4 regions of the Endozoicomonas sp. ONNA1 genome follow, and region 4 is predicted to be linked to each of the others. Evidence: predicted binding sites of a transcription regulator. Region 4 holds the regulator's gene; each other region holds the start of a gene.
What was found. Region 4 encodes PhoB, which activates phosphate uptake and scavenging genes when phosphate is short. Its sites were predicted from a motif close to TGTCATANNNNTGTCANA; they were not measured.
Positions count from the first base shown of each region.

Region 1 (8,339 bases), on a different contig from region 4:
CTGAGTGATATGAAATTTCACAGTTTTGTAGGGAATGTCCCCGTTGTCAGAAGAGATTTTGATGGTTGCCGTGTCTTGAGAAGGGATGATATGTTTCTCGCCTATTTGATGCCAACCATCGGCCTGCAGGGTCATCGAGAAGAACAGCATCAGTGCGGCCAGCAGGGACTTATAAAGTCGGATAGGGGCTTGTAATCTCATCTTATACTCCTTACTTCTCACTACGAATTAACTGCGGATACGACACTTTGCGGAAGCTGCTGAAAGCAATGTTCCAGATCTTCTGAAAGGAATAGAGACAAACCATGTGTTATGAAAGTTAGCTGTTTTTGGCTGCTTTGTGGTCATTTTTTAGGTTGACCGATCTCGCGGCGGGTTGCCATGATACTGGAAATGCCATTGAGAGCTGGCGTTTTTTCCCGGTTTGTCCATGAGGCAGATAGATTTGCTCAGTCCAGCTGAGAGAACCCTGCCTGTCGAGAATCAGAACACTGGTGTTTCGTGTTCCATATTGTTCGCTGGCTATAAAACAGCTGGATAAAAACTTTTCCTGCTCCTGACTCACACCGGTATTGGGTAGTTGGTCATCGGGTGCTTTTGAGTCATCGTGCATCATAGAAATCAGTGCTTCAGGCTCGGGTTTCCGGTGATGTTCAACATGCTGAGCCAATCCCTGCTTTACTTTTTCCAGCTTGGGCCAGGGGCTGTTCAAGAGGTGGTTGCTTAGGGCGTGGAAGCCGGGCTTTAATGAAACAACACTGCCCATTCGATTGGAATAGTAGTACAGACCGCTGGAATCGCCGACCAGCAGGTTAAAGCCAGAGTAATGATCGGCTTTATGATGAATCTTGTTCAGGTATTCTTTGGGTGATAGGTTACTATTTAAAAAATTACTCACCAGATGACCACGGGACAGAGCTCCCGGTTGAAGGGGCCATTCCCGATAGTTGGTGATGGCGGCTATTCTGCCTCTGCAACTCAGAGCCAGCCAGCTGCCTCCGGCTTCTAAATCCCGGCCACCAAAAATCTCCGGATTGTCCTCCCAAAAGTGAACGGTTTTTGCTGGCCGCTCATAGAATTCATCGCGGTTGGCGACCAGAATCAGCGGGTACTCGGTATCCGGTTGCCAGGACAGGGTAATCAGACACATAGATTGAGATCATCTCTTGTTTTTATCAACAGGGTTGAGATTGTACAAACAGCAGCGAGCCAGGGTATCGTTTGGTAAAGCCAATAAACGGCACTTGGTTAACAACTGGCAACATTTTCTTAAGTAAATTTCGCTTAATCTGATCTGAACGCTGGTGAAAATTCGCTTCTTGAGAGGCGGGTCTGACCAGTATTAGGCTTTAGCCTTGCTGTTTGCGACTAAAATAGCATAATGCCATGCAGCGAGACAGGTTCAAAAATGCGTCAAAGTATCCGACTCAAAGCCCATCGAAAAGATCAGCAAAAGCTGATTCATTCTCAGTGGATGGGTTGTGTCTGGCCTATCAGCAATGCGAAATGTGATAAAGGCAGCGAAAGACAAGAAGTCTTTTGATTATCCTGAGAGTGCCTGGGAGAGGATAATTGGCGCGGGTCTTGACATTGCTACACCTCTGGTAGTGGCGGCAGCCACTTGGGCAGCTCTTATCATTGTAAGCTCGCCCCTCCGGGAGTCAGGATTCCACTCAGAGGGTGTCACATCTATTACACTGGAGAAGTTAATCTATGGCAGAGGGGAAAGCCTATGAGTAAAGCAGTTACCGCTGCTGTGGTCCAAATGTGTTCCGGACCTGATGTTCAAGCCAATCTAAAGCAGGCAGAAGATCTTCTTTCAGGAATGGAGTCATCAGCTAACATCCTTGTGCTGCCTGAATGTTTTGCCCAGTTGGGGGGGGATATTCCCGCTTTGGGCAATAATACCAGTGTGGTCAGAAACTGGATGTCCCGCATTGCCCGTCAATATGGGGCTTGGCTGGTAGGTGGTTCTATTCCCTGTGTCGTCAATGAAGGAGAGAATAGCAGGGCGTCCTGCTTTGTTTATGACCCCCAGGGTCATGAAATCACTCGCTACGACAAGATTCATCTGTTTAATGCCGATGTATCGGACGGCACTCGTCGTTACAGGGAATCCGATGACTATTCGCCGGGCAATGATTTGAATGTAGTGGATATGGAATTTGCCAGAACAGGCCTGACTATCTGCTACGACGTTCGTTTTCCAGAGCTTTATCGAGAACTGAGAGTCAGGGAGTCAGAAATCATTACCGTACCTTCAGCATTTACCAGGGTGACAGGACAGGCCCACTGGGAGCCATTATTAAGGGCTCGTGCCATCGAGAACCATTGTTATGTCCTGGCGGCTAACCAGGGGGGGACTCATCCCAATAAGAGAGAAACCTGGGGACATAGCATGATTATTTCACCCTGGGGTGAAGTCTTGGCAGAAGCCGATAATACTCCCTGTGTTTTGACCACTGAACTGAATATAAAAGCACTGCAGGAGATCAGGAAGCAAATGCCTTGCTTTGAACATCGAGTGTTATGAAAGCGTGTTGATTGATGGATTCAGGACAAAACCCACCTTGTCCCGGATCCCTGTCTGTGAATCAGTGAGTGTAGTTTGCCAGTGTTTCCAGCAACCTTCTCTGGGCATTTCTGCGACGTTGGCCCCTTGATGGTTTGTTCTGAAGATATTGACCATCACTCTGCAACTGCCAGCTGCGGGTATTGTCTGACAGGTAAAGTTCCAGCTCTTTCTTCACTCGTGCTGCCAGCTTCGGTTCTTCAATGGGGAAGCAAGTTTCAACACGCATATCCAGATTACGAACCATACCATCGGCACTGGAGCAGTACACTCTGGAATTTCCATCGTTCTCAAAGTAGAAAATGCGGGTGTGCTCAAGAAAACGGCCCACAATAGAACGCACCTGAATATTTTCAGACAGTCCTTGAATGCCGGGTCTCAGACAGCAGATGCCACGTATGATCAGATGAATTTCTACCCCAGCCTGAGAAGCCCGGTAGAGAGCCTTGATCATTTGGCTTTCGGTCAGTGAGTTTACCTTGATGATCACACGGGCCGCTTTGCCTTCTCTGGCATTAACAGCTTCCTGATTGATCAGTTCAATCAGGCTTTTCTTGAGCGTGAAGGGCGCATGAAAAAGTTTGCGCACACGCACAGCCTTGCCCATACCTGTCAGCTGCTGAAAAATCTTGCGAACATCGTTAGTCATATCCTTGTCGCAGGTGAGCAGGCTGTAGTCGGTGTAGAGTCGTGCGTTTCCCGCATGGTAGTTACCGGTGCCCAGGTGTGCGTACCGCTGGATCTTTTTGCCTTCCCGACGAACAATCAGAATCAGTTTGGCGTGGGTTTTATAGGCAACCACTCCGTAAACAACAACCGCCCCAGCTTCCTGAAGTCTTCTTGCCAGTGCAAGGTTTTCTTCTTCGTCAAAACGGGCTCGAATTTCCACGATAACCGTGACTTCTTTACCTTTCCTGGCCGCTTCTACCAGAGCATCGACCATTTCGGAGCGTGCTCCGGTGCGGTACAACGTCTGACGTATTGCCAGAACATTCGGATCAGTGGCTGCCTGGCGCAGCATATCCACAACCGGAGTGAAGGATTCGAAGGGATGATGCAATAGAATATCGGACTTACGAATAGCATCCAGCATATTAACAGAACGGGAGCTTCGGGCTTGCAGTACCTTCGGGTAGCTGGGTGTAAAGCTGGGGAAGGTCAGGTGATCAAACTCTGGTGACGTTTCGTTGCATACTGACATCATGCGGGTCAGGTTGACCGGACCATTGACGCGGTAGAGTTCATCTTCCGTCAGGCCAAATTCTTTCAGTAGGAAATCAACCAGCGGCTGTGGGCAGTTATCCACAACTTCAAGGCGCACTGCCTCACCGTAGCGGCGGGAGAGTAATTCACCCTGCAGGGCCTTGGCCAGATCTTCCACTTCATCTTCAAGGTCCAGATCACTGTTTCGGGTCAGCCGGAACTGGTAACAACCTTTGATGGTCATACCCGGGAACAGATCCTGCATGTGCAAATGGATGATAGACGACAAAAATACATAATTCCTGCCACCCTTGTCACAGACCTCTTCAGGCAGTTCTACGACCCTGGGTAAAGATCTTGGCGCAGGAATAATAGCCATACCTGTTTCACGACCAAAAGCGTCTTTGCCTTCCATTGCGACAATAAAGCAGAGCAGTTTGTTGGTCAGTCTCGGGAAGGGATGAGCCGGGTCCAGTCCAATAGGGCTGATGATGGGCATGACTTCGTTGTAGAAGAAGCGCTTGATCCAGGCCTTCTGCTTGTCGTTCAACTGGTTACGCCGAATAAATCGAATGCCCTGCTTGGCCAGACGAGGCAGTAGTTTGTCGTTCAGAATTTCATATTGCAGCTGAACATTTTCCTTGGCCTGAAGGCTGATCTCTTTCAGAACCGCTTGGGGGCGCAGGCCATCCAAATCCACTTGCTCGCGGGCAAACTCTACCTGTTGCATCAGGCCAGCAACACGGATTTCAAAAAATTCATCCATGTTCGAGCTATAAATCAGCAGGAACCGGAGGCGTTCAATCAAGGGGTGGTCGTCGTTCAATGCCTGTTCAAGCACACGACGGTTGAACTGCAAATGGCTCAGCTCCCTGTTGATGTAATAGTCCGGGCTACTAAGGTCTGTAATACGAGGCGTCTGGGCAACAGGCTCGAGACTCTCTTTTGCGTTGGCATTGAGTTCGGGGAGTTCCCGGTCTTGTGAATTATCCATGGGACCTCTTGCGACATCTTTAGTGGCAGTATACGAATTCATGTACAAGCCGGACTGACGGTGGCTTATTGTTTTAACGCAATTGTACGACGTTTTGATGACTGAGTTGAGTATTAAGACATTATCTTTGGGCACAGCCTTGTAGACAGCCTGCCTCGAGTTCAGTCAGACGCGATGTATTTAGCAAAGAAAAATGACAGCCCTATGACGCTTTGACTCGACAGGGCTGCCAGCTAGCAAACGTTTTTTATTAGATCGTATCTGGCACTTTAAGTTCCCTTAAATAACGGCCGCACTGTTATTGTCTGATCAGCCGGGCCGCTTCTTTAGCGTAGTAAGTAAGAATGGCATCGGCTCCGGCTCGTTTGAAGCAGAGCAAAGACTCCGTCATGATGGCATTTCGGTCCAGCCAACCGTTGGCAATCGCAGCCTGATGCATGGCATACTCGCCACTGACCTGGTAAACAAAGGTGGGTGCCTTGAACTCATCCTTGGCTCTTCTGACAACATCCAGGTAAGGCATACCGGGCTTAACCATGATCATATCTGCACCTTCATTGAGATCAGCTGCGATCTCGTGCAGAGCCTCATCAATGTTGGCTACATCCATCTGGAAGCTGTTCTTGTTGCTCTTGCCCAGATTGCCTGCAGAGCCCACAGCATCCCGAAATGGGCCGTAGTAGCTGGAAGCGTATTTGGCTGAGTAAGCGAGAATCCGGGTGTTCAGATGACCGGTTTCTTCGAGTCGGGTGCGAATGGCTGAAATTCTGCCGTCCATCATGTCGGAGGGAGCGACTATATCGGCCCCGGCCTCGGCATGAGACAGCGCTTGTTTAACCAGTACATTGACGGTTGGGTCGTTAACGACATAACCTGTTTCATCAATCAGGCCATCCAGTCCATGACTGGTGTATGGGTCCAAAGCCACATCAGTAATAATGCCCAGCTCAGGCAGTTTTTGTTTTAACTCACGAACGGCGCGCTGCACCAGACCTTCCGGATTCCAGGCTTCGGCCGCATCATCAGACTTCTTCTCAGCCGGTGTGACCGGAAACAGAGCAATGGCCGGAATACCCAGTTCCAGAAGCTCTTCACCTTCGCGAATCAGCTCATCGACCGTCATCCGCTCTATGCCCGGCATGGAAGGAATGGCTTCCCGGTGATTAGAGCCTTCCAGAATGAATAAGGGATAGATCAGATCGTTCGGGGTAAGATGGTTCTCCCGCATCAGACGGCGGGAAAAATCGTCAAAGCGCATCCGTCTGGGACGGCTGGCTGGGAAGGGTCGCTGGATCATACTGATACTCTGAAGAAGATGATTAAAAGTGATTCTTTCGCCTGTTAACCCTGATCGTTATGAGGGATAAAGCCGAATACCCCGCTCATAACGTTTGAAACCTTAAGGGTGTGGCTAACGTATAGTCTGACAGGCATTATACGAAAAAGATGCGCTACGCGCTTTTCCGACAGAATGTTGAAAATCCGTTCCGGAGACAACAGGCGAAGAACCCTTGTATGAATAAAACTAAAATAATTTTGCTGGTGGCTGTTGTGGCAGCCATTACTGCCTTTTTTACACTTGATGTACAGCAATACCTGACTCGTGATAATTTCCAATCGCTCTATAGCGATAGCCCTGCCCTCACCATTGTCGTGTTCTTTGCTATTTATCTGGTTGTAACGGCACTTTCCCTGCCGGGCGCTGTTATCCTTACCCTGGTCGGTGGGGCTATTTTCGGGTTGACGACAGGCCTGATAGTGATCTCTTTTGCCAGCACTATAGGGGCCACGCTCGCTTTCCTTATTTCCAGAACACTGCTTAGGGAATGGGTTCAGAACAAATTTGGTCATCATCTGGAAACCGTCAACAAAGGTATTGAGAAAGATGGCCTGTTTTATCTTCTGACCTTAAGATTGATTCCGGCAGTCCCATTCTTTGTGATTAACCTGGTCATGGGGCTGACGCCCATGAAAACCCGAACGTTCTACTGGGTCAGTCAGCTTGGCATGCTGGCGGGAACCGCTGTCTATGTGAATGCCGGTGCTCAGCTTGGGCAGGTTCAGGAATTGTCTGTCAGTGGTATTTTAACGCCGGGGCTTATCGGCTCCTTTGTGCTGCTGGGGACTTTCCCCTGGTTAGCACGCAAAGCTATTAGCCTGATCAAAAAACCTTCCGTGAGCGAAAAAAAGAAGGGGGATTAAGTCATGTTTAATTATTCCGGTGTTTACAAGGGTTTCAGAAAACCCCTTAAGTTCGATAATAACCTGACCGTGATAGGTGCGGGTTCTGCCGGATTGGTAAGCAGCTACATTGCTGCTGCCGTAAAAGCCAAAGTCACTTTAATTGAAAAGCATAGAATGGGTGGCGACTGTCTCAATACCGGCTGCGTTCCCAGCAAGGCTTTGATTCGATCAGCCAGGATGGCCCACTACATGAAGAGGGCTAATGAGTTTGGTCTGGAGAATGTGCAGGCTGATGTAAATTTCAATGCCGTTATGGAACGGGTGCAATCGGTCATCAGGCAGGTTGAGCCTCATGACTCTGTCGAACGTTACACCGATCTGGGTGTAAGCTGTGTAACGGGGACAGCCAGGCTGACCAGTCCCTGGGAGATCGAGGTGGACGGTCGGCCGATTTCCAGCCGAAATATCATTATTGCCAGTGGTGGCAGACCTTTTGTACCGTCTTTGCCCGGTGTTGATCAGATTACCCATTACACATCGGATACCGTCTGGGAGATTCGTGAAAAACCACAAAAACTGCTGGTCATCGGTGGTGGGCCGATCGGTTGTGAATTGACTCAGGCTTTCACTCGGCTGGGTGTCAATGTGACACAGCTGGATCATGGTCCCCGCCTGTTGCACCGGGAAGATCCGGATGTTTCTGTGGAGGTGATGTCCCAGTTCCGTGAAGATGGGGTTAATTTGCGGCTGAATCACGAAACCCGATCCTTTCACAGGGAAGGCAATAGACAGTGGCTGTTGGCTGAGCATGAAGGTCAGACTGTTGAAATCGATTTCGATGCCGTCCTTTTTGCCACAGGTCGCAAAGCCAATACCGCCAGTCTGGGACTGGAAGCACTCGGGATAGAAACCACAGAACGTGGAACGATAGCGGTGAACGAATATTTGCAAACACGGTTCCCGAATATCTACGCCTGTGGTGATGTGGCCGGGCCTTACCAGTTCACCCATGCTGCGGCCCATCAAGCCTGGTATGCTTCTGTCAACGCTCTGTTCGGGCGCTTCAAGAAGTTCAAAGTCGATTATTCAGTGATGCCCTGGTGCACCTTTACTGACCCGGAAGTGGCCAGAGTGGGCCTTAATGAAACAGAAGCCAGGGAACAGGGGGTTCCTTTTGAAGTCACCCGCTACGGTATTGATGATCTGGACAGGGCTATTGCCGACGAGGAAGACAGAGGCTTTATCAAGGTTCTGACCAAGCCCGGCAGTGACAAGATTCTGGGATGCACTATTGTGGGTTATCATGCCGGTGAACTGATCACCGAATACATCACAGCCATGAAACACAATATGGGAATGAACAAGATTCTTGGCACTATTCACATT
Region 1 covers NZ_JAHHPN010000110.1:10,661-18,999, forward strand. Annotated here, with positions in the region: gene KDK19_RS02465 (hypothetical protein) at 1-201, opposite strand, end outside; gene KDK19_RS02470 (NRDE family protein) at 320-1,150, opposite strand; gene KDK19_RS02475 (hypothetical protein) at 1,509-1,736, shown strand; gene KDK19_RS02480 (carbon-nitrogen hydrolase family protein) at 1,733-2,533, shown strand; gene ppk1 (polyphosphate kinase 1) at 2,595-4,769, opposite strand; gene hemB (porphobilinogen synthase) at 5,068-6,066, opposite strand; gene KDK19_RS24130 (TVP38/TMEM64 family protein) at 6,285-6,971, shown strand; gene KDK19_RS02495 (mercuric reductase) at 6,975-8,339, shown strand, end outside.
Region 1: ppk1 (polyphosphate kinase 1) is a predicted target of PhoB. The motif match lies at 4,962-4,979, and genes of this name have one in related genera.

Region 2 (8,339 bases), on a different contig from region 4:
CCGCCCTCTTCATTCAGCTCAGCCAGAGCTTGATGAAAAGCCCTCACGGTGTGAGTGGGAGAAGTAAAGCGCCACTTGCCATGATTTTTTTCCATGCACTGCCACTGATCATAGAGATCCAGAGACAGGGAGCGGGCCAGCCCTTTGCATTGGGATAAAAGAGTGCGACGGGCTATGACAAAGCCAAAACCGGGAACACCCTGAATACACTTGTTGGCAGAGCTGATCAGAAAATCAATGCCCAGCCCGGCAAGATCAATCGGGACACCGCCAAAACTGCTCATGGCATCCACAATCAGAATGCATTCATGTTTCTTCACCACAGGTGCTATGACTTCAATAGGATTCAACATGCCTGTTGTGGTTTCACAATGAACAATGGCGACATGGGTGATGGCTTTATCTTCAAACAGTATCTGTTCGATTTTTTCAGGTGTCGGAGGACTGATCTCGCCACAATTCAGAACGCTATGAGGAATCTTGAGATACTCGGCAATCTCGGCGATGCGGGCACCGTAAGCCCCGTTATTAATAACCAGTAGCTTGCCTTCATCAGAGATCACTGACCCGATCGTTGCTTCTACCGAAGCAGTGCCACTGCCCTGCATGAGGACGGCAGTATAATCCTCAGTACCCGAGGCCAGCTTTATCAGTTGACTGCGGATCTCTTCCACCACGCCAAGGTTGTAATCATCATCCCAGGTGCACCAGTCTCGCAGCATCGCTTCACGAACACTGGCCGAGGTAGAGAGAGGCCCGGGAGTCAGCAGAAGATAGGGGTTTTCCAGACTCTTTTCTTTCACAGTTGACACTTCTTTTGTAGGCATGGCTTTCATGAGACACCTGTAGAAACATAAACTTCAATCTTCTGGTATATACCAATTTGCATAAAATCATGACGGGGTCACTTTTTTCTGTAAATAGCCAATGGACATTCTTCACAAAAACTTCACATTCCAGTCTGAAAACCCCGGATAAAGAAGACCCAGACCTCAGTGAAACGAATATTTAATTGTCATAACAGCGATCATTTAATTGTCATAAATACGGCTTAGTATGGTATATACCAGTTGAGAATCCATTGACCCTGAGAGAACAGTATTTATGGGACAGGGAAAAAATCAGTATCAAATCATCCGTACAGCCCTGCATGAGCAGATTGAAAGTGGTGCATTGAAACCTGGAAGCAAGCTGCCCTCGGAGCGACTGCTGAGTGAAAAATTCAGCACCACCCGCATTACACTCAGAGAGTCATTGTCATCACTTGAAGCCGACGGACTGGTCTATCGCGAAGATCGCAGAGGCTGGTTTGTTTCACCAGAAAGAGTGACCTACGACCCCACAGTGAATGCTAACTTTCACACCATCGTCACACATCAGGGCAGAGTGCCTGGTACCCGGATGCTCCATGCCGATTTGGTGCCAGCCCCCACCAGAGTTCAGAAGCTGCTTCAGATTCCAGCTCTGACCCCGGTGTATCGACTGCAACGCCTTCGTTCAGTGGATGGGCGGAATGTCCTGTATGTAGAAAATTACATGAACCCTGCCTACTTCCCGGATCTGCTTCAGCACGACCTGTCCCGATCACTGTCTGATATCTATCAGGAACATTACAACCGACGTTATGCCCGTGTCAGCTTCAGGTTGTATCCTGTCGGTCTGAATGCCGAGGCTTCTTCTCATCTCAAGGTCACCACTGGCAGTTCTGGCTTACTGGTTGAGCGTACAAACTACGATCAGTCGAATCTATTGATTGACTGTGACTTCGAGTATTGGCGACAGGATGCAGTGGTTATTGCAGCCAACACCACTATAAACCCTATGGCTTGAGAGCTACAAATACCATCTGGTGTCCACGGCACGAGCAATCTATTAATGAGCGTTCATAAACTTTTAATTTCCAGATCTAACCACTGAAAAGAGGTCACAATGAGCAAAATTCAACTCGCCGTTTTTGATATGGCCGGTACCACGGTCAATGAGGACAACGTCGTTTACAAAACGGTTCATAAGAGTCTTGTCGACGCTGGCTACGACTTCACCCTGGATGAAGTCCTTGAGCACGGTGCAGGCAAAGAAAAACATCAGGCCATAAAAGATACTCTGTCGTCCAAAGGCTTCGACCACTCGGACTCGGAAAAAATCTTCCAGTCCTTTAAAAAACAACTGACACAAGCTTATGCGGAACTGGCAGTGACCTCATTCGACGGCGTGCCCGAGCTTTTGAAGGAGCTGCGGGCAAGAGGCATCAGGGTTGCACTTAATACCGGCTATAGCCATCAGGTAGCAACAGGCCTGCTGAAAAAGATGAACTGGATGCCCGGAGTCGAATTCGATGCTCTGGTTACAGCGGATGATGTTACAAACGGCAGACCTGCACCCGACATGATTGAACTGGCCATGGAGAAAACCGGCGTTCACGACAGTTCACAAGTGCTTAAAGCGGGTGATTCTGCCATTGATATTGAGGAAGGAAAAAATGCCCACTGTGGTATCACCGTTGGTGTGACCACCGGAGCCCAGAGCCGGGAGCAACTGGCAAGAGCCGCGCCAACGCTAGTGCTCGATAGCTTAACCGAGATTCTCAAACACATTTAAACGCTCGTCACCCACCTGCTATCCCCGGCTGGGTGACTCCATAGTCTCGCCTCTCCAATTAAAAATGTCACAGAGACGCAAAAGATCTGTAATATTTTAGTCACCTCCTTCTCGTAGAATTCTGTCATCCCTTCTGGTATTGACCAGAATAAAATGATTGTCTGACTGGAGAGACCCATGAAAAAGCATCTGACAGCCCTGACCCTTGCAGTCACTTCGATTTTCAGCGCCTCATCTTTTGCCGCATCTCCTGTGGAGTTGACGGTTTATACTGCTTTTGAGACTGACCTTCTGAATCGCTACAAAAAAGCCTTTGAGCAGGAAAACCCGGATGTCAGCATCAAATGGGTACGGGACTCTACCGGCATCATGACGGCTAAACTGCTGGCAGAAAAAAATAACAGCAGGGCAGACGTCGTATGGGGTCTGGCCGGTTCCAGCATGGCACTGCTGAAGGATGCAGGCGTGCTGGACACATACACGCCTAAAGGTCTGGATGAAATCAAGGCACAGCTGGTTGATCCTGAAGCCGCCAAAGCCTGGTTTGGCAATCAGGCTTACTTCAACGTGATTTGCTACAACGAAGCAGTAGCCAAAGCCAAAAATCTGCCCAAACCTCAATCCTGGCAAGACCTGCTTGATCCGGTCTATCAGGGTCAGATTGCCATGCCTAATCCGGCCTCTTCCGGTACTGGCTATATGCAGGTTTCCGCCTGGCTACAAAGCATGGGCCAAGACAAGGGCTGGGCCTATATGGATAAGCTCAACAACAACATGGCCCAATACACTCACTCAGGCTCCAAGCCCTGCGTTCAGGCTGCCATGGGTGAAGTGGCTATTGGTATTTCCATGGCCGTTCGCGGGGCCCAACTGAAAAGTCAGGGCGCACCACTGGACCTGATTCTTCCCAAAGGCGGCATTGGCTGGGATGTGGAGTCAGTTGGTTTGGTGGCAGGCACCGACCAGGCTGCAGCTGCGAAAAAACTGATCGACTGGTCTCTCAGCCAGCAGGCCAATGAACAATATGTTGAGGCTTACCCCGTTGTGGGCCACAAAGACGTCAGTAAAAAAGTGCCCAACTATCCAGATGTTGAAAGCGCCATGGTGGATATGGACTTTGGTGAAATGGCCAGTGAGCGTGAGACTGTGCTCGCTGAGTGGTCCAAGCGTTTCGACCATATGTCTGAACCCAAATCTTGATGTCTCACCGGCAATAATGCAGAAAGCGCCGTTTATTCCCCAATGGGAATAAGCGGCTTTTCAGGTTTAGAGCTTTAGGAAGTTAACGCTATGCAACCCTTTCTCACCATCGAAAGCCTGGGGAAAAGCTTTGGCGATTTTACCGCCCTCAAAGAAATTTCCCTGTCCGTAAACAAAGGTGAATTCATCTGTTTTCTCGGCCCTTCTGGCTGCGGAAAGACAACACTACTGAGAATGATTGCCGGACTGGAAGCCTGTCACCAGGGAGAGATCTGGCAGGATGGCACCCGCATAACATCACTTCCACCTGAACAAAGAGACTTTGGCATTGTCTTTCAATCCTATGCCCTGTTCCCCAACCTGAGTGTCGCAGAGAATATTGGTTTCGGTTTGAAAAACCAGGGTCAATCCAAACGAGAAGTCGAAAAGCGTGTTAACGAATGGCTAGACATTATCGGTCTGCCGGATTCCGGCCCCAAATTTCCTTCTCAGCTATCTGGCGGCCAACAACAGCGTGTAGCACTGGCCAGAGCTCTGGCACTCTCCCCGGGACTGTTACTGCTTGATGAGCCTCTCTCTGCCCTGGATGCCAAAGTCAGAATCAGATTGCGGGAAACAATCTGTAAGCTGCAAAGAAAACTGGGCATTACCACCATCATGGTGACTCATGACCAGGAAGAAGCCATGGCCATGGCTGATCGCATTGTGGTGATGAATCACGGACACATTGAACAGACAGGCACGCCTGAAGATATTTATAAACACCCGGCTTCTCGCTTCGTTGCTGAATTTGTCGGTGCCATGAACTTTCTGGAAGGTGATACCAACAGCAACAACCAGATCCTGCTGGCCAATCAGACGCTCTCTTTGCCAGTGGCTGAATCAACAGCGAGAAAAGTCATTCTTGGAATACGTCCGGAAGACCTGAGCTTTAGTGAAGGCCAGTCTGCACTGCCAGTCAGTGTCGAAAATCTGGAGTTTCAGGGTTCCTTCGTTCGTGCAGAATGCAGTCCTGTGGGCTGGGGCACTGAGCGGCTGATTAAAGTCGATGTACCTATCCACCAGCTGGCCGCTCTGGAGCTTGAACCGGGAAGCCTGAACCAATTGTCCCTGAGTGAAAAACATATCCATGTCTTCCCCGCAGTATGATGAGTCCGCTTTGACTATGAGTATCTCTACACACACCCCGGCGGACGCACACTCTCCAGCACTGAGCCGGAAATCTCTGCTGCCAGCCATCGGCAAGGATCAATGGGTTCTTGGATTGGTCATCGCAGCGGTTGTTCTATATCTGATCATTACACTGTTACTGCCACTTCTGTCGATGCTGGCAAGAAGTGTTCAGGACAGCGATGGGGCTTTTATTGGTCTGAATTACTTTGCTGAGTATCTTGGCAACCCGGCTCTCAGCCAGTCCATTGGCAATACGCTGAAAGCGGGTGCCATTGTTACGACAATAGTTGTTAGCTTGTCATTCCTGTTTGCCTACGGACTGACACGGACGCAGATGCCTCTCAAACCACTTTTCAAGGTATTGGGCATGTTACCCATACTGGCGCCCTCCTTGCTGCCTGCCATTAGTATGATTTATCTGTTTGGCAATCAGGGGGTAGCTGTAGACCTGCTATTCGGTCATTCTATTTACGGCCTGCCCGGTATTGTTATGGGTCTGGCTTTCTGGACCTTTCCCCATGCCCTGTTGATTCTTACGACCGCGCTTTCGACCTCCGACGCCAGACTCTATGAAGCAGCACGTTCCATGGGGACTTCTCCGTTCAGAACCTTCACAACAATCACTCTTCCAGCGGCCAAATTTGGTTTGATCAGCACAGTCACTGTTGTTTTCACTCTGGTCGTCACCGACTTTGGTGTCCCGAAAGTGATTGGCGGCCAATATAACGTACTGGCCACCGATATCTACAAACAGGTCGCCGGTCAGCAGAACTTTGCCATGGGTGCCGTCATCAGTGTGCTTTTGCTGATACCGGCGCTATTAGCGTTTGTCATTGATCACAGAGTTCAGAAAAAACAGAAAGAATTGTTTGGCGCTCGTTCTGTCAATTTTGAGCCTGAGCGAAACCCTGTGAAGGATGGCCTTTTTTTCCTGCTTTGCAGCCTGATCTCTCTGGCCATTCTGGCCGTGGTGGGCATGGCGATTTATGGCTCACTGGTCACTTTCTGGCCCTGGAACATGGCGCTGTCCTGGAACAATTATCACTTTGAAAAGTTCAGTGCCAATGGCTGGGAGCCCTACCTCAACTCTCTGGAAATGGCGTTCTACACAGCTATTGCCGGAACCCTGATTATTTTCATTACGGCTTACAATGTGGAAAAAAGTAAGTTGCCACCCATTCTGAAACACTTTATCCACATTATGGCCATGTTACCGATGGCAGTACCCGGTATGGTGCTGGGCCTGGGTTATATCTTCTTCTTTAACCAAGCCGGTAATCCATTGGGAATACTCTACGGAACCATGGCGATTCTGGTCATCAATACCACAGCCCACTACTTCACCGTGGGGCACCTGACGGCATTGACCGCCCTGAAGAAGTTACCCGCTGAGATCGAACAGGTAGCCGCATCGCTCAAAATTCCTCAGTACAAAGCCTTCCTTAAAGTATCCCTGCCGGTCTGCACACCTGCTCTGCTGGATATAGCGATCTACCTTTTCGTCAATGCCCTGACCACCACATCGGCTGTCGTTTTCCTATATTCCACCGATACGATGTTGGCTTCCGTTTCTGTAATGAATATGGAAGATGCCGGACAAACAGGCCCGGCCGCAGCCATGGCCGTTTTGATTTTGGCAACCGCAGCCTGCGTTAAAATAGGTCATATGACTTTGGGTAAGCTGCTATTGAACAGAACCCAGAAATGGAAACGCTCCTGAAGCAATGTCAAGTAAGCTTAAGCCCCTTCAAGTCCGGCCAGATTTCTGGTCGGCTATTTATCCCGGAACATTCATCAAGCCGCTTTGGTTACTCCAAAACCGGTGATTCAGTTTGCAACGCTTCCTGCATCATACCTATATCCTCAGCAACATCATTATCAGGTTCGGAAAAAAAAGCGATATGAAACACAGCCTCACCTTCCTGAACAAGAGGAATGTTCTGTTTACCAATAATGATGCCTGCCTGTGCGGCTTTGACCAGAGCAATGATTTCACCAAACGGGCTTCCAATAGTAGCTAACGGGGTTCCTTTATCAACTTGATCGCCCAGTTTTTTAAGTGAGTTGAAAATACCGCTGGCATTAGCTCTGACCCATGAACTTTTGTTAGCTATATAAGGTGTGAAGGATTTTACCTTGCGCCTCAATCTGACCATCCCCAGCTTAGCCAGAACATTGATAACGCCGTTAACTCCCGCACGTATACTGACTTCATCAAACCTTAAGGCTTCTCCAGCTTCATATAGCAGTATACGTGTATTATGCTCTTCAGCTGACTGCCGAAGGGACTGGTCGCGAATATTGGCATTCAATAAAACGGGTACCCCGAACGCTTTTGCCAGGCTCAGAGTTTCTGTGTCCATTAAATTGGCACGAATCTGAGGCAGATTTGAGCGATGTATAGCCCCTGTGTGAAGGTCTATACCGCATTCACAAAGGCTGACTATTTCTGTCAGGAACATGTGCGCTAACCGGCTCGCAAGTGAGCCTTTCGGGGAACCGGGAAAGCTTCTGTTTAAGTCTCGACGATCCGGGAGATACCGGCTTTGATAAAGCACCCCATAAACATTAACCATGGGCACAAGAATTAACGTACCCGCAGTCACTTTAAATGTCTTCAAATTGATGAGCCGGCGAATAATCTCAATACCGTTCAGCTCATCGCCGTGAATGGCTGCGGACACAAAGACCTTTGGACCAGGTTTTCTAGTGTGTATGACATGTACAGGCACCGAAAAATCCGTATCGGTATATAGCTTTGCAACCTCCAGACGAACTTGCCTGGTCTGCCCGGCCTTAATCACACAACCACCAATACTGATATCTGGTACTAACATCGTTGCTACCTTTAGCCTTTTCCACGAGTTCGGGTTGATTTCGTTGTTTTGCTTTCAATAAATTCGTAGATCATGCCAGCAACATTTTTTCCAGTTGCTTTTTCAATACCTTCCAAACCCGGAGAGGAGTTAACTTCCATAACCACTGGGCCATTGTCAGATTGTAAAAGGTCGACACCGCAGACGTTCAGTCCCATGACTTTTGCGGCATTAGCTGCAGTTGCTCTCTCCTCTTTTGACAAACGGACGAGTGTGGCTGTTCCGCCGCGATGCAGGTTTGAGCGAAACTCTCCATCTGCTGCTTGTCGCTTTATAGCTGCTACAACTTTGCTACCAATCACAAAACAACGGAGATCTGCACCGCCTGCTTCTTTAATAAACTCCTGTACTAATATATTCGCTTTTAACCCCATAAAAGCTTCAATGATTGCTTCTGCCTCTCTCTGAGTAGATGCCAGAACTACACCGATACCATGAGTACCCTCCAGTAATTTTACTACGACTGGTGCTCCGCCTACGTTCTTGATGAGA
Region 2 covers NZ_JAHHPN010000348.1:14,859-23,197, reverse strand. Annotated here, with positions in the region: gene phnW (2-aminoethylphosphonate--pyruvate transaminase) at 1-836, opposite strand, end outside; gene phnR (phosphonate utilization transcriptional regulator PhnR) at 1,105-1,830, shown strand; gene KDK19_RS07935 (phosphonatase-like hydrolase) at 1,930-2,598, shown strand; gene KDK19_RS07930 (putative 2-aminoethylphosphonate ABC transporter substrate-binding protein) at 2,776-3,798, shown strand; gene KDK19_RS07925 (putative 2-aminoethylphosphonate ABC transporter ATP-binding protein) at 3,889-4,947, shown strand; gene KDK19_RS07920 (putative 2-aminoethylphosphonate ABC transporter permease subunit) at 4,964-6,691, shown strand; gene KDK19_RS07915 (succinylglutamate desuccinylase/aspartoacylase family protein) at 6,780-7,808, opposite strand; gene rimK (30S ribosomal protein S6--L-glutamate ligase) at 7,820-8,339, opposite strand, start outside.
Region 2: KDK19_RS07930 (putative 2-aminoethylphosphonate ABC transporter substrate-binding protein) is a predicted target of PhoB. The motif match lies at 2,686-2,703, and genes of this name have one in related genera.

Region 3 (5,127 bases), on a different contig from region 4:
ATTTAGGCATATTCATAACAAACAAAGATTTTACGCTTAAATCTTTTCTGGTAGTTCTGTGTTGTAATTCAGAAAGAAGTACCCTGATATCGTCAATCATTATATTCAAACCAGTGCTAAAACTAATAGATCTAAATATTTCATGGCTTTGACTTCCTGGAGGCATAACTTTTAACGCTAATTGGTTACTCAAAAGTATAAATTTCTCAGCTGCTTGAATTATTTCAGGGTTTGCATTTACCACTGATACGGATGTTATCAAGTAAAGAAAAAGCGATATTCTTAACTCTTTCATCGTAAACTGCCTTCATCTTGTATCAAATTGTGTCAAGTCAAGGTAGCATTTATTTTGAGAAATATAACAAAAAGGTATCGCCTTTAGTGAAAAATCGCGGGCTGGCCTTACGAAGGATCCCTGACCCTAACACTTCCACAAAAGAATTCCCCTTTGTTTGCAGCCGCTTTGTACCAACAAAAGACGGCACAAAGACGAGAGCCGTCTATTGATGGATGTCCAGCCTTTTACTCCAAAGTCTTGAAGCGGAAGTTCGTAAGCAGGTTCATGGGGGTATAACCTCCGATAGATAACTGACTAAAGGCAACTGAAAGACTCGCTGAACATTTAAGAGACATCAACAAACGCATGATGTAGTCTACGGTGTCAAGCTTGATGCTCTTGAGGAGTTGCTGTGGCGGGAAATAATTTTACAAAATTTATTGGTCGGAAAGGCAGGGTTTATAACGCTCGCTGGGAGGCGGCATTTGACCGTATCCTCACGCCTTTTGAAGAATTTATCCATCGTCAAACGACCAGCGGCATCCTTCTGATGATCTGCGCTGTCATCGCTTTGGTGATCGCGAACAGTAATCTGTCTCCCCTCTATGAACAGATTCTGAAAACCTATGCCGGTATTTCTATCGGTGAAGGCGGCCTGAAGATGTCTATTCACCATTGGGTCAATGATGGTCTGATGGCTTTTTTCTTTTTCCACGTCGGTCTCGAACTCAAACGTGAGTTTCTTGTCGGTGAGCTTTCCGACCTCAAACATGCCGTATTGCCTATCATGGCTGCGATTGGGGGTATGGTAGTGCCCGCACTGATCTATGCCAGCATCAACCCGACAGGTGTTGCCGCAGACGGTTGGGGCATTCCGATGGCAACGGATATTGCCTTTGCTGTTGGTACCTGTGCACTTCTGGGTGGCCGTGTTCCTAAAAGTCTGATTACCTTCCTCGTGGCTTTGGCCATTGTGGATGACCTGGGAGCTATTGCGATCATTGCTGTTTTCTACACCAACGAAATCAATCAGGTGGCTTTGCTGTGGGCTGCTGGATTCACTGCCTTTTTGTGGGTGATGAATGCTTTTGGTATTCGTAATCCACTGCCTTATCTCCTGGTGGGTGGTGGCCTCTGGTTGCAGCTGTACGAAGCCGGTATTCATGCGACATTGGCTGGCGTTATTACCGCTTTTGCCATTCCGGCTAAACCCAAATACGATCCTGTTGCATTCAGTGACCAGATAAAAAATCTGATTCGGCGATTTGATGGTAGTTACCGTCCTGGTGAGGACGTTTTGCGTAATGAAAAAATGCGTGCTTACGTCCGGGCGCTTGGAAATGGTACTCGCCTGGCAGAAGCTCCACTGCAGAGAATCGAAACCAGCCTGCACTTACCGGTGACTTATATCGTCATTCCCATTTTTGCCCTGGCCAATGCCGGTATTCCCTTTGATGTTTTTTCCGGGGATACCGAGATTTTCAATAACGTCACCTTGGGTGTCACTCTGGGTCTGGTGTTAGGTAAGTTAATTGGTATTGCAGGTGCCACCTGGATAGGCTGGAAGCTGGGATGGGGTGACTTGCCTCATGAATGTAACTTCCTGCATATTGTGGGCGTTGCCTTTCTGGGCGGAATCGGTTTCACCATGTCGATCTTCATATCAGAACTGGCATTTGCTGGCAGCCCCAATGATTTAGTACTGGCCAAAGCAGGGGTTCTGATTGCGTCCCTGATAGCCGGTATTGCTGGCTTTATCTGTTTGACTAAAGCTTCTCCCAAGGCCGTTGAAAAGAATACTGTTGAGCAGGCTTAAGCTCAGATTATTCATCTCTGAATATTAATAACCCGGAGCTTGCTCCGGGTTTGTGATTTTGGTTAGCTTTTCTGCTCATTCTCGTTCTCATGTCGAGGAGGCTGTCAAAACAGAGAATGCCGCACTTTTGGCGCAGCCTCAGAGTGTTGGTGCGAGACAACTTTGTCTCTATGTCATAGTTGTCATTAAACAGTCATTTGCAACCGTTATAAAAAGCCCTGATCAAATTGAATAAAATCAGGAACCTCAATGGAACTGAAACTTACTCGCAACGCTATCACTCTGGCAGCTCCCTTTATTTTGGCTGGCTGTTCAATGGTTCAGGAAAATGCTGAAGTTTCCCATCCCACCATGGAGCCGATCGGTCGATATGCTTCTGGCAGTTACCATAAAGGTGCCGCAGAGATTGTGGCCTGGCATAAAGCCAGTCAGTCTATCTATGTTGTCAACGCCCTTGATAAAACCATAGATATTCTCAGTGGCAAATCCCTCAAGGGGCAGCCACTTGCTAATCCGACCATGGATTCCAATATTCTCAAAATTGGCAAGATCAATCTTGAGTCCAGTATTGATGGCATGAAGCTGGGCACCGCTAACAGCGTTTCTGTTCATGGCGATCTTTTGGCTGTTGCTGTTGAAAATAGCGACAAACAAAAGAAAGGCGTTGTCATTGTTTATAAGCTCGATACCGAAGGTGGTGCCGTATTCAGTGATTATAAATTGGTAGGGGCGCTGCCTGATATGGTGACCTTTACACCGGATGGAAAATACCTGCTGACAGCAAACGAAGGTGAACCTTCATCAGATTACAAAGATGACCCGGAAGGTTCGGTCAGCGTTGTCAAGGTGACTTCTGAAGGCAAACTGGAAGAACCACGTCATGCTACTTTCACTGCTTTCAACAAAGGCTACTCCAGAAACAGTGAATTGCCGAAAGATGTCAGGGTTTTTGGTCGTGATGCCTCTGTGGCTCAGGACCTTGAGCCTGAGTACATAGCCGTTTCTGCTGATTCCGGAACTGCTTACGTTTCTCTGCAGGAAAACAATGCCCTGGCACTCGTTGATATTGCCAATGCGCGAATTGATTCTATTGTTCCCCTTGGCTATAAGGATTATGGCCAATTTGCGATGGATGCCAGCAATAAAGATGGTGGTGTGAATCTTCAGAAATGGAGCGGTGTCTACGGTATGTATCAGCCAGATACCATTGCTACCTATTCGGTCGAAGGTAAAACCTATGTTGTGACAGCCAACGAAGGTGATGCCAGAGATTATTGGTACACAACTGCTTCTGAAGATCAGTGCCTGGCTTCAGGTGGTTTGAAATACGATAACGAAGACGGTTGCCTGGGGTTCACAGAAGAGGTTCGTACCAAGAAGGTTGAGGTCGCCCGGGAGCATCCTAATGCTGAGGCAGCCAAAGATAAGAAAAAGCTTGCTCGCCTGAAAATTACCAACACACTGGGTGATACGGATAACGATGGCCAGTTTGAAGAACTTTACTCCTATGGCGCTCGCTCATTTTCTATCTGGAACGAAGCGGGTGAGCTGGTTTATGACTCGGGTAGTGACTTTGAAGAAGTGACAGCAGCCGTACTGGGTAAACATTTCAACAATAATGACGAGGAAACCAAAGGCGATAACCGCAGTGATGATAAAGGCCCTGAGCCAGAGGCACTGGCCGTGGGTGAGATTGATGGACGTCAATATGCGTTTATTGGCCTGGAGCGAACCGGTGGTGTCCTGATGTACGACGTGACTGATCCAGCAGAAGCTGAGTTTGTCCGCTATGTCTACAACCGTGACTTTTCTGTTGATACTGACAAAGAGCCAGAAAAAGCAGGCGATGTGTCTCCCGAAGGGATGAAGTTTGTCGAGGCTTCTGAAAGTCCAACTGGAAAGCCTTTATTGATTATCGGTCATGAAGTCTCTGGTTCTACGCTGGTTTACCAGATCGATTGATTAGATGTTCCTTTCAGTCGACTATTTTTGGCTTTGTTTTAAACGGACTGAGGGTTGCCGTAGGATTTCTGGCAACCCTTTTTCAAACGGAAGGTCTGTTTAAATGACAGAAATTTTTTCGACCTCAATTTCGGTGGTTTCAAAAGCACCGCTTTCGACTTCACCCAGAATGTTAACTTTGGTCTTTTCATTAATCTGCACGTCAGGCATGTCTCTGGACTCAATCTCTACCTGAATGCTGTCTTTACCATCTGAAAAGGTGTAGGTCTCATCGTCGATTTTATTGGTCAGGTAACCGGTCAGTTCTACCCGGGAGTCATCAACCGGGTTTTCGATGATGGTGGCAATATCATTGATGGTGGGTGTGCTATTGGGGCCGGTGTATTCAGCCATTGCGTTGCCAGTGGTCAGAGCAATCGTTGAAGCAGCAAGGAAAGCAGACAGTGTTGGATTCATGGTTTGAGTCTCCGGTTTTCTATCGATATAGGTATCTGTTTAAAAGATGGGCGTAGCATAATCGAAGGCAGGTAACCGGAAGATGAGTGAATCATTAAACTTTTTTCATAAAAGAAAAAACGGCGGTTTCAGGGACCGAGTTTCCAAGTCGTAACCGGAAGTTGATAGTGCTCCAAAACCTGCTGTAAGCGATCCCAGTATTCATGGTCGGATGGTTTTCTCAGAATCAACACAATTCCCGCCTGTTTTCTGGTCAGCATTCCATAGGCCAGGGACTGGCCGATGGCTTCAGGCCATTTGTTGGCAAAATCCATTTCAATGGCATGACTTTCAGTCATGCAATCAACACGTCTCCCATCATCCAGCCTGACTTCAACTTCGCCACCTTTACCTTCGCACCAGACCTTCTGATACCAGAGCTCGGGTTCCGATGCCCAGGAATGATTGCTAAGCAGATGAGATGAAAGAATCGCAAGAAGACGAAGCAGGGTCGATAACATGTGCTCAATCCTTTGAGTCAATGTTTCAACGCTACCTGTGACAACAGCTCGCTGCAACACTTATTTGATCCCTGGGCTATGCATAGCTTCTGCGTATGTCCGCTCGCAATAGGCTG
Region 3 covers NZ_JAHHPN010000138.1:126-5,252, forward strand. Annotated here, with positions in the region: gene KDK19_RS03240 (hypothetical protein) at 1-295, opposite strand, end outside; gene nhaA (Na+/H+ antiporter NhaA) at 690-2,093, shown strand; gene KDK19_RS03250 (choice-of-anchor I family protein) at 2,343-4,055, shown strand; gene KDK19_RS03255 (YgiW/YdeI family stress tolerance OB fold protein) at 4,155-4,511, opposite strand; gene KDK19_RS03260 (hypothetical protein) at 4,640-5,011, opposite strand.
Region 3: KDK19_RS03250 (choice-of-anchor I family protein) is a predicted target of PhoB. The motif match lies at 2,274-2,291, and genes of this name have one in related genera.

Region 4 (8,339 bases):
CCTTCTGCCTGTCATTTCATTCAATGCCAAGAGCAGTAACGAAGACCAGCGCAAACACAACGAGTTTGTGAAACGCATGGTTGAAAGAGGCTATACCGAGAAGCAGGTGAGACTGCTGGCTGAATGGTATATCAGGGTTAGAAAGTCGCAGTAAAATGTCAGGCCTGCGACGCTGTCGCAGGCCCTGTTTAATGGAATTATTCTTTGATCATTTAGATCTCCGGTCAACGTCCGTGGACGGGCAGAAAAAGTGATCAAAAAATGATTTCGAGATCGCTCCGACAGTGACTGATGAATGTCAGAAGCTGGCTTACGGAGCCAAAATAAACAAAAAACGGTGGCAAAATGTCACCCTATTCCGATAACTAATACAGACATGAGCGAAAACAGCCATGAGCGAAGAAAGCTGTAAACAAAAAAGTCATGGAAAAACAGGTATTGGAATAACAAGGTTTTGAACAGGCCGTTCAAAACTGGCGACATAGAAATCATGAAATGTTCTGTGTCATAACAGACAGGGAGCGTGCGAATGAGCATTATTATTGATCGACGTCTGAACGGGAAAAACAAAAGTACTGTCAATCGACAGCGTTTCCTGGACAGATACCGGAAGCACATTAAAAAAGCGGTTTCTGAAGCGGTTAACAAACGCTCCATTACGGATGTGGAATCAGGCAGCCAGGTCACCATTCCCACCAAGGATCTGTCCGAACCCCGTTTTCAGCATGGTCAGGGTGGCCGCTACAAACAGGTTCATCCCGGTAATAAGGAGTTTGTTTCAGGCGACAGAATCAAACGTCCATCCGGTGGTTCTGGCCAGGGTTCAGGTCGAGGCAAAGCCGGTAACTCTGGCGAAGGTATGGATGAGTTCAGCTTCCAGATCAACCATGAAGAGTTTCTGAATCACATGTTTGACGACCTTGAGCTGCCAAACCTGGTTCGAAAGCAGCTTCAGGATGCCACTGAGTTCAAAATGAAGCACGCAGGTTACACCAGTGAAGGTTCTCCTGATCGCTTGAACATTGTTCGCTCCCTGAGATCAGCTCATGCTCGAAGAATTGCCCTGGGTGGTGGTGCCCGCAAAGAAGTAAGAGCGTTAAGGCGACAGCTTCGTGAGCTGGAAGTCAGTCCGGAGGAGACCAATACTCAATTGGTTGAAGAACTTCGTGAGAAGATTAAAGAGCTCAATGGCAAGCTGAAAAAGCTGCCCTTTATTGATGACTTTGATCTCAAGTACAACAACCTGATCAAAGTTCCCAGCCCCAGTAACAAGGCTGTGATGTTTTGTGTCATGGATGTCTCCGGCTCCATGACACAGGAAATCAAAGACATGGCCAAGCGCTTTTTCATCCTGCTCTATCTGTTCCTGCAACGTAATTACAAACAGATCGAAGTCGTCTTTATTCGGCACCACACTGCCGCAAAGGAAGTCGATGAGGATGACTTCTTTTATTCCCGGGAAACCGGCGGAACCATTGTGTCCAGTGCCCTGGAAATGACCCGCGACATTATCAATAACCGTTACAATCCGGTGGACTGGAACATTTATGTTGCTCAGGCTTCCGATGGCGATAACTGGGAAGGGGATTCCAGCGTTTGCTCCAAAATTCTGACTGAACAGATCATGTCAAAGGTTCAATATTTTTCCTACGTCGAAATCACCGACCGGGCTCACCAGAACCTGTGGCGTGAATACGAAAGCATAGCTGAACAGTTCGCCGATCAGTTTGCCATGCAGCAAATCAAAACACCGAATGACATTTATCCGGTGTTCCGTCGCCTGTTTGAGAAAAAAGAAACCGTATAAGCGATAAATCAGTCATGAGTGAGGTGACGGCCATGAGCAAGGGGAAAGCGGCTAAAGAGAAACAACCCATCTCCACGGGTTCAGAATGGACTTTTGATCTCATTCAGGAATACGACCGTGAGCTGGCACGTCTGGCTGACAAGTTCCGGCTGGACACTTACCCGAATCAGATTGAGGTCATCAGTGCCGAACAGATGATGGATGCCTACTCTTCCACAGGTATGCCATTAATGTACAGCCACTGGAGCTTTGGCAAACAGTTTCTCCATACCCAGCAGAATTATCAGCGTGGCCGCATGGGGCTGGCTTATGAAATTGTGATCAACTCCAACCCCTGCATTGCTTATCTCATGGAAGAAAACACCATGACCATGCAGGCTCTGGTTCTGGCCCATGCCAGTTATGGTCATAACTCTTTTTTCAAGAGTAACTATCTGTTCCAGACCTGGACCGATGCCGAGTCCATCATTGACTACCTGATGTTTGCCAAACGTTATGTTGCTGAGTGCGAAGAAAAATATGGCGTTGAAGCGGTTGAAGATGTTCTGGACGCTGCCCATGCTCTTATGAATCAGGGTGTGAATCGCTATAAGCGCCCAAGACCACTATCAGCAGAACAGGAAAAAGAGCGCCAGCAGGAAAGAGCAGAATACATTCAGAGAACCCTGAACGACATCTGGAGCACCATTCCAAAAGCTGAAGAGAAAGAAGAGAAAAAAGTTCAACGCTTTCCCAAAGACCCGGAAGAAAACATTCTCTACTTTCTGGAAAAAAATGCACCACTGCTGGAAACCTGGCAGCGTGAACTGCTGCGAATCGTCAGGAAAGTGTCCCAATACTATTACCCTCAACGCCAAACCCAGGTCATGAACGAAGGCTGGGCCTGCTTCTGGCACTACCATCTTCTCCATGAGCTTTATGAGGAAGGAAAAGTCACCGATGGCTTTATGCTGGAGTTCCTGCACTCTCACTCCAGCGTCGTGTACCAGCCTCCTTTTGATAGCCCACACTACAGCGGCATTAACCCCTACACACTGGGCTTTAGTATGTTCCAGGATATTCGCAGAATCTGTGAAAATCCTACCGATGAAGACAAGCACTGGTTCCCGGACATTGCCGGCAGTGACTGGCTGGAAACCGTGCACTTTGCGATGCAGAACTTCAAGGATGAAAGCTTTATTTTACAATTCCTGTCTCCCAAGGTCATGAGAGACCTCAGACTCTTCTCGATTCTCGATGACGACAGCAAATCCTATCTGGAAGTCGATGCGATTCATAACAGCACCGGATATAAAGAAGTAAGGGAGTCACTGGCTGCCCAATACAACCTTGGGAACCGAGAACCCAATATCCAGGTATTTGACGTCGACGTTCGTGGCGACCGTACCCTGACCCTGAGACATTACCAGCATCAGGGACGCCCGTTGGACAATAGCACTGAAGAATTACTCAGGCATGTACATCGTCTCTGGCAATTTGATGTCAAACTGGAGTCGGTTAACATTGATAACAAGGTCAGCAAAAGCTATCAATGTCCAGATAAGAAAGATTCCGAAAAGTCTCGCTAAAAGATATGAGAGACAAACAAGATTCTTTTTAATATTTAAAACTAATAAGAATTAAAAAGTAATCTAATCCTGCCTGTACCCTATCCATTGATAACCCATACCCCACTGTCATGGCAGTGGGATATGCACCTCCTGTTCGATGCAAAAAAAGGGGATTACGTCCATAGCCTGAGATTTAATCGATAACGATACTCTTAAAGAGCCAAATGCACAGCTAGCTATCTGGTTCTTTAAGAAATAAGCAATATCAAGTCAAAACCATTCAATTCATTAGCACGTCTGATTGACCCAAAACTGTTTATCTATTGTACAATCGCCCCTATCAACTCATAAAATGTTATTAAATCTATTTGAATAGGTCATAAAAGCACATTAAATGCTTCCATCAATTTAAAGCTTCCTGTATAAATAGGCACTTTCATCGTTGAAAATCATTAATACCCCACCGATTTGGCCTGAATTGGGAGTTCCTTGAATGAACGTTTTTGAAGAAATTCATCACCGCCTGAGCAGTAAAGCACGGATCCGCTCTCTGTTTAAAGATGTTCATGTTGAAGATCTTGAGCGTATCATCTCCAGAATGCAGGACGTACTGCAGGAGAAAGTTGAAGCCCGCAATAAAATTGACGAAGAGCGTCAAGCCAAACTGAAAAGCATTGAAGCCGTTAAGCAAATCATGGCTGAGCGTGGCATTTCAATGGATGATCTGGACCACCTGGAAGTAGCGGCTCCAAAACGTCGTCGTAATGTCCAGAGATTTACTTTTGAATACCGGACTGAAGCGGGAGACACCGTTCAGTGGGATGGCTCTACCACAGGCCGTCTGCCACGTGACTTCCAGAGTTACCTGGACCGCACCGGCAAGAAGCGTCTGGACTGCGTGGTTGAAGAAGAATAAGTCGACCGTTTTCAGGATTTCAGACTCGCCTCCAGTCCGCTGTTTCTTGAATACAGACATCATTCAATAGTCAGGGTAACAGACTCTGAGAAACAAACCATTCGAATGACGAGACCATCAGAAGATTAATCGTTTTTTGGTGGTCTGCTAAAAAGCATAAAAGGAGCTACCACTCCTCTTATGCTTTTTTCATGAGTGTTCCAGCTCAAGGCATTTTGCCGGGAAATGGCAAACAAAACGGCTGCCTTTCCCCGGATGACTGCTGATAGTGAGTTTGCCTCCATGTCTTAGCATGACGTGCTTGACGATAGCCAACCCGAGTCCTGTTCCTCCGGTACTCTGGCTACGGCTTTTATCAATCCGGTAAAAACGTTCAGTCAACCTGGGAATATGCATGGGGTCAATACCGACACCGTTATCTTTCACCATCATATGTCCGCCTTCCTTATCCTGCCACCAGCGCAAATGTATCTTGCCACCTTGCGGTGTATAGCGCACAGCATTAAAGACCAGATTCGAGAAGGCACTGCGTAACTCACTGCTACTGCCAGCCAAAAAGACATCTTCAGGACAGTCCAGTGAAATCTGATGCTGGTTTTCGCCACTGAGTGCACACCCGTCTTCAACAATGCTGTTCAGCATGGTTTTAAGATGCACCCCGTTTTCATCTGCCTGAGCTTCGGCCGACTCCAGCTTGGACAGCAACAGCAGGTCTGCCACCAGATTCTGCATTCTCAGTGACTGTTCCTGCATCCTGTTTAGCGCTTTCTCCCAAACAGGAGGCAGGCCTGAATCGGGGCCCAGACTGTCCAGCATGGTTTCAAGGTACCCGGACACAACTGTCAGCGGTGTTCTCAATTCATGAGAAACATTAGCAACAAAGTCTTTTCTCATGACCTCCAGCTGATTCAAACGCGTGACATCTCTCACGGTCATCAGACGATTGCCTTTGCCATACACCGTTATATTAAATTGCAGTTGATAATCCGGATTGACAGGAGAGGGAATCTCAAGAGCTTTTTGATAACCACCCTGCTCAAAGTAGTCAGCAAACCTTGGATCACGCAACAGGTTGGTAATCAATTGCCCTTTATCGTCAGGCGTCTTCAGACCCATCAAGCTTTCAGCAGCAGGATTCCACCATTCCAGGTTACTCTGATTATCGATCATCACAACACCGTCATTAAGCGCAGCAGTTGATTCCTGAACGCGCTCAATCACTCCGGCCAGCTTTTGCCGGGAGCGACTGTGCTGTTTCTGTAATCGATAGATACCATCAAAAATTTCACCCCAGAACCCTTTACTCTCAGGGGGTTCTTTGCTCCTGGCCTTGGGATCATTCAGCCAGACCAGTAGTTTGAAAAGTTGGCGGAAGCTCCAGACAAAATAACCTCCCATCACCACACAGAGCCCTAAAAAAGGTTCTCCAATTAGCCAGCCCAGGGAAAACCCAACAACCAAGTAAGCAACCATACGGCTCAGCAAACGGGTTTTTGAAATTGTTGTCATATTACTCCCGACCAGGGGCCTGACCAACGAGCATAGAAAGTTTACACCCTGGTTGAGAAACGATATCCGGTACCACGAACAGTTTGCACAAAAGCTTCGTAATTATCACCCAACGCTTTTCGCAAACGTCGTATGTGTACATCTACGGTTCGCTCTTCAACATAAACATTGCCACCCCAGACCTGATCCAACAACTGCCCACGGGTATAGGCGCGCTCCTGGTGCGTCAGGAAAAACTGCAGCAAACGGTACTCGGTAGGTCCTATTTCAGCAGGCGAGCCATCAATGGAGACCCTGTGGCTGACCGGGTCCAGTTCCAACCCGTTGATGACAATGGGAGACTGATTATCAAACCCACCTGTACGGCGAAGAACTGCTTTTAAACGAGCAGCCAATTCACGGGGAGAAAAAGGCTTTGTGATATAGTCATCGGCTCCGGTCTCGAGTCCCTGGATTTTGTGGTCTTCTTCACCTTTGGCCGTCAACATGACGATGGGGATTTCAGAAGTCAGCTCGTTGCGCTTTAGACGACGAGCCAGTTCTATGCCGGAGACATCGGGCAACATCCAGTCCAGCAGGATCAAATCTGGTTTGTTATCCACGATCAGAGAGTGCGCTTCTTTCGCATCAGCTGCCTCAAGACAATCATACCCTGCCATTTCCAGAGCAACAGTCACCATTTCGCGAATCGGTGCTTCGTCATCTACGATCAGAATGGTCTTTCCTGGCATTAATCTCTACCTGTTATCTGTCGATTCGATTTCGGCGGTGACTTTCTGGCATCTGTCAGCAGCAGCTCGTTGGGTCTTTACCGGAAGGGTAATGTCTTTTTGATCGCTCAGAGCTGTTTTGATCGCTCAGAGCTGCTTCTCATTACTTTGATCAACCGCACTATACACCGGACATTACACCTTTGAAATGTTACAGACAGATGACACACCCCAGACTGCCACCAGACTCTGAAAACAAAAATATTGCTTAAGAGCTCGCAGGACATGGTTTTTAGCCATTTATGCCGGTACATACCACTAGGATTTCAAACCGCATTGCATATCAAAGATAGCTCACCACAAACCCGACAAAGACAATGGCTCCAGCCCAGTGGTTGTTAAGAAATGCCTTAAAGCAGGCCTCACGCTCACGACGACGAGTTAACCATTGCTGATAAACGAAAAGGGCTGCAACAGCGATCAGTGAGAGAAAGTACAGAACGCCCAACTCCAGCTGATGGCCTACCATGGCGAGAGTTAGCAGAGTAAGCACTTGCAGGCTACCTACGATCAGGTTATCCATCTCACCAAACAGAATAGCAGTGGACTTGATGCCTACTTTCAGATCATCGTCTCGATCCACCATGGCGTATTGAGTATCGTAAGCCACCGTCCAGAAAAGATTGGCCAGAAACATCAGCCAGACGATGTTTCCCAGGGCTCCGCTCTGAGCCGCAAAAGCCATGGGTATCGACCAACCAAAAGCAGCCCCCAGAACCACCTGAGGCAGATGAGTATGTCTTTTTGCGAAAGGGTAAGCCGATGCCAGCAATAGCCCGGCAAAAGAAAGCTGGATGGTAAGAGCATTCGTAAAGAGGACGAGAATAAAAGCCAGAAGCACCATGCCGACAAAATACATCAGTGCTTCTTTTTCCTGAATTTTACCCGTCACCAGTGGTCGATTACGTGTTCGTTCAACATGACCGTCCACTTTCCTGTCAGCAAAGTCGTTAATGACACAACCCGCACTGCGCATCAAAACAACGCCGATCGAAAAAATCACCAGATTCGCCAGACTCGGCACACCTTCTGCTGCAACCCAGAGCGCCCAAAGTGTAGGCCAGAGCAACAGATAAATACCAATGGGCCGATTGAGCCTGGCCAGCTGTAAAAAGTCTTTTAAACGGGGGAATCGCTGCAGAACCACTTCGGTCCCTGCTGATACCACCATGGGTTTCCTGAAATGCATCATAGTGTTTGGCTGTTTATCGGTACTTTTCTTGTCATCGCTGAGGTTTCTGCCGCTCACGGCCTTGAATTATATCGCCAGTTTATCAGGTTAGGGCCGATTCTCACTCCTCTGTCTTTTCAGGCAGATCTGGCAAAAAGATTTCACAAACAGAAATAGACTTTTCGTGCAAATAAAATAACGACCGTCTTCCCCAGGCTGTTTCATCTGAGTATTTTTCCACCAGATGAGGATTAAACTGTCGTGCCGGCAGTTCCGCTACCTCAAATGGCCCCCGTCGCATACCAGGATGGTTAAATAAAAACTCCCCCAGAGGTTTATTGCCCAGTTGCAGCAGTCCCCTGTTAGTGCCAATAAGACTGCTGTGAGGCAATACACTTCGCGCAAACACCCTGGGTCTGCCACCACAAATCAACAGAACTTCCCTGATAGAAGCCATTTTGCTGCAGTGTCTGCTGTTGAATGATCCTGCCATCTCATCAGGAGTGGGCGTTACCTTTGACTGCTCATAGTGATTGAGAAACTTCAGCTCCGAATAGGTCGGCATAAAGGTTCCTTGACGAATAACCTGAACACTGAAGTCGCCATTGTACGCCTG
Region 4 covers NZ_JAHHPN010000290.1:2,374-10,712, forward strand. Annotated here, with positions in the region: gene KDK19_RS06875 (PrkA family serine protein kinase) at 1-154, shown strand, start outside; gene KDK19_RS06880 (YeaH/YhbH family protein) at 530-1,807, shown strand; gene KDK19_RS06885 (SpoVR family protein) at 1,840-3,375, shown strand; gene KDK19_RS06890 (H-NS histone family protein) at 3,851-4,273, shown strand; gene phoR (phosphate regulon sensor histidine kinase PhoR) at 4,463-5,782, opposite strand; gene phoB (phosphate regulon transcriptional regulator PhoB) at 5,824-6,513, opposite strand; gene ubiA (4-hydroxybenzoate octaprenyltransferase) at 6,836-7,723, opposite strand; gene KDK19_RS06910 (chorismate lyase) at 7,845-8,339, opposite strand, start outside.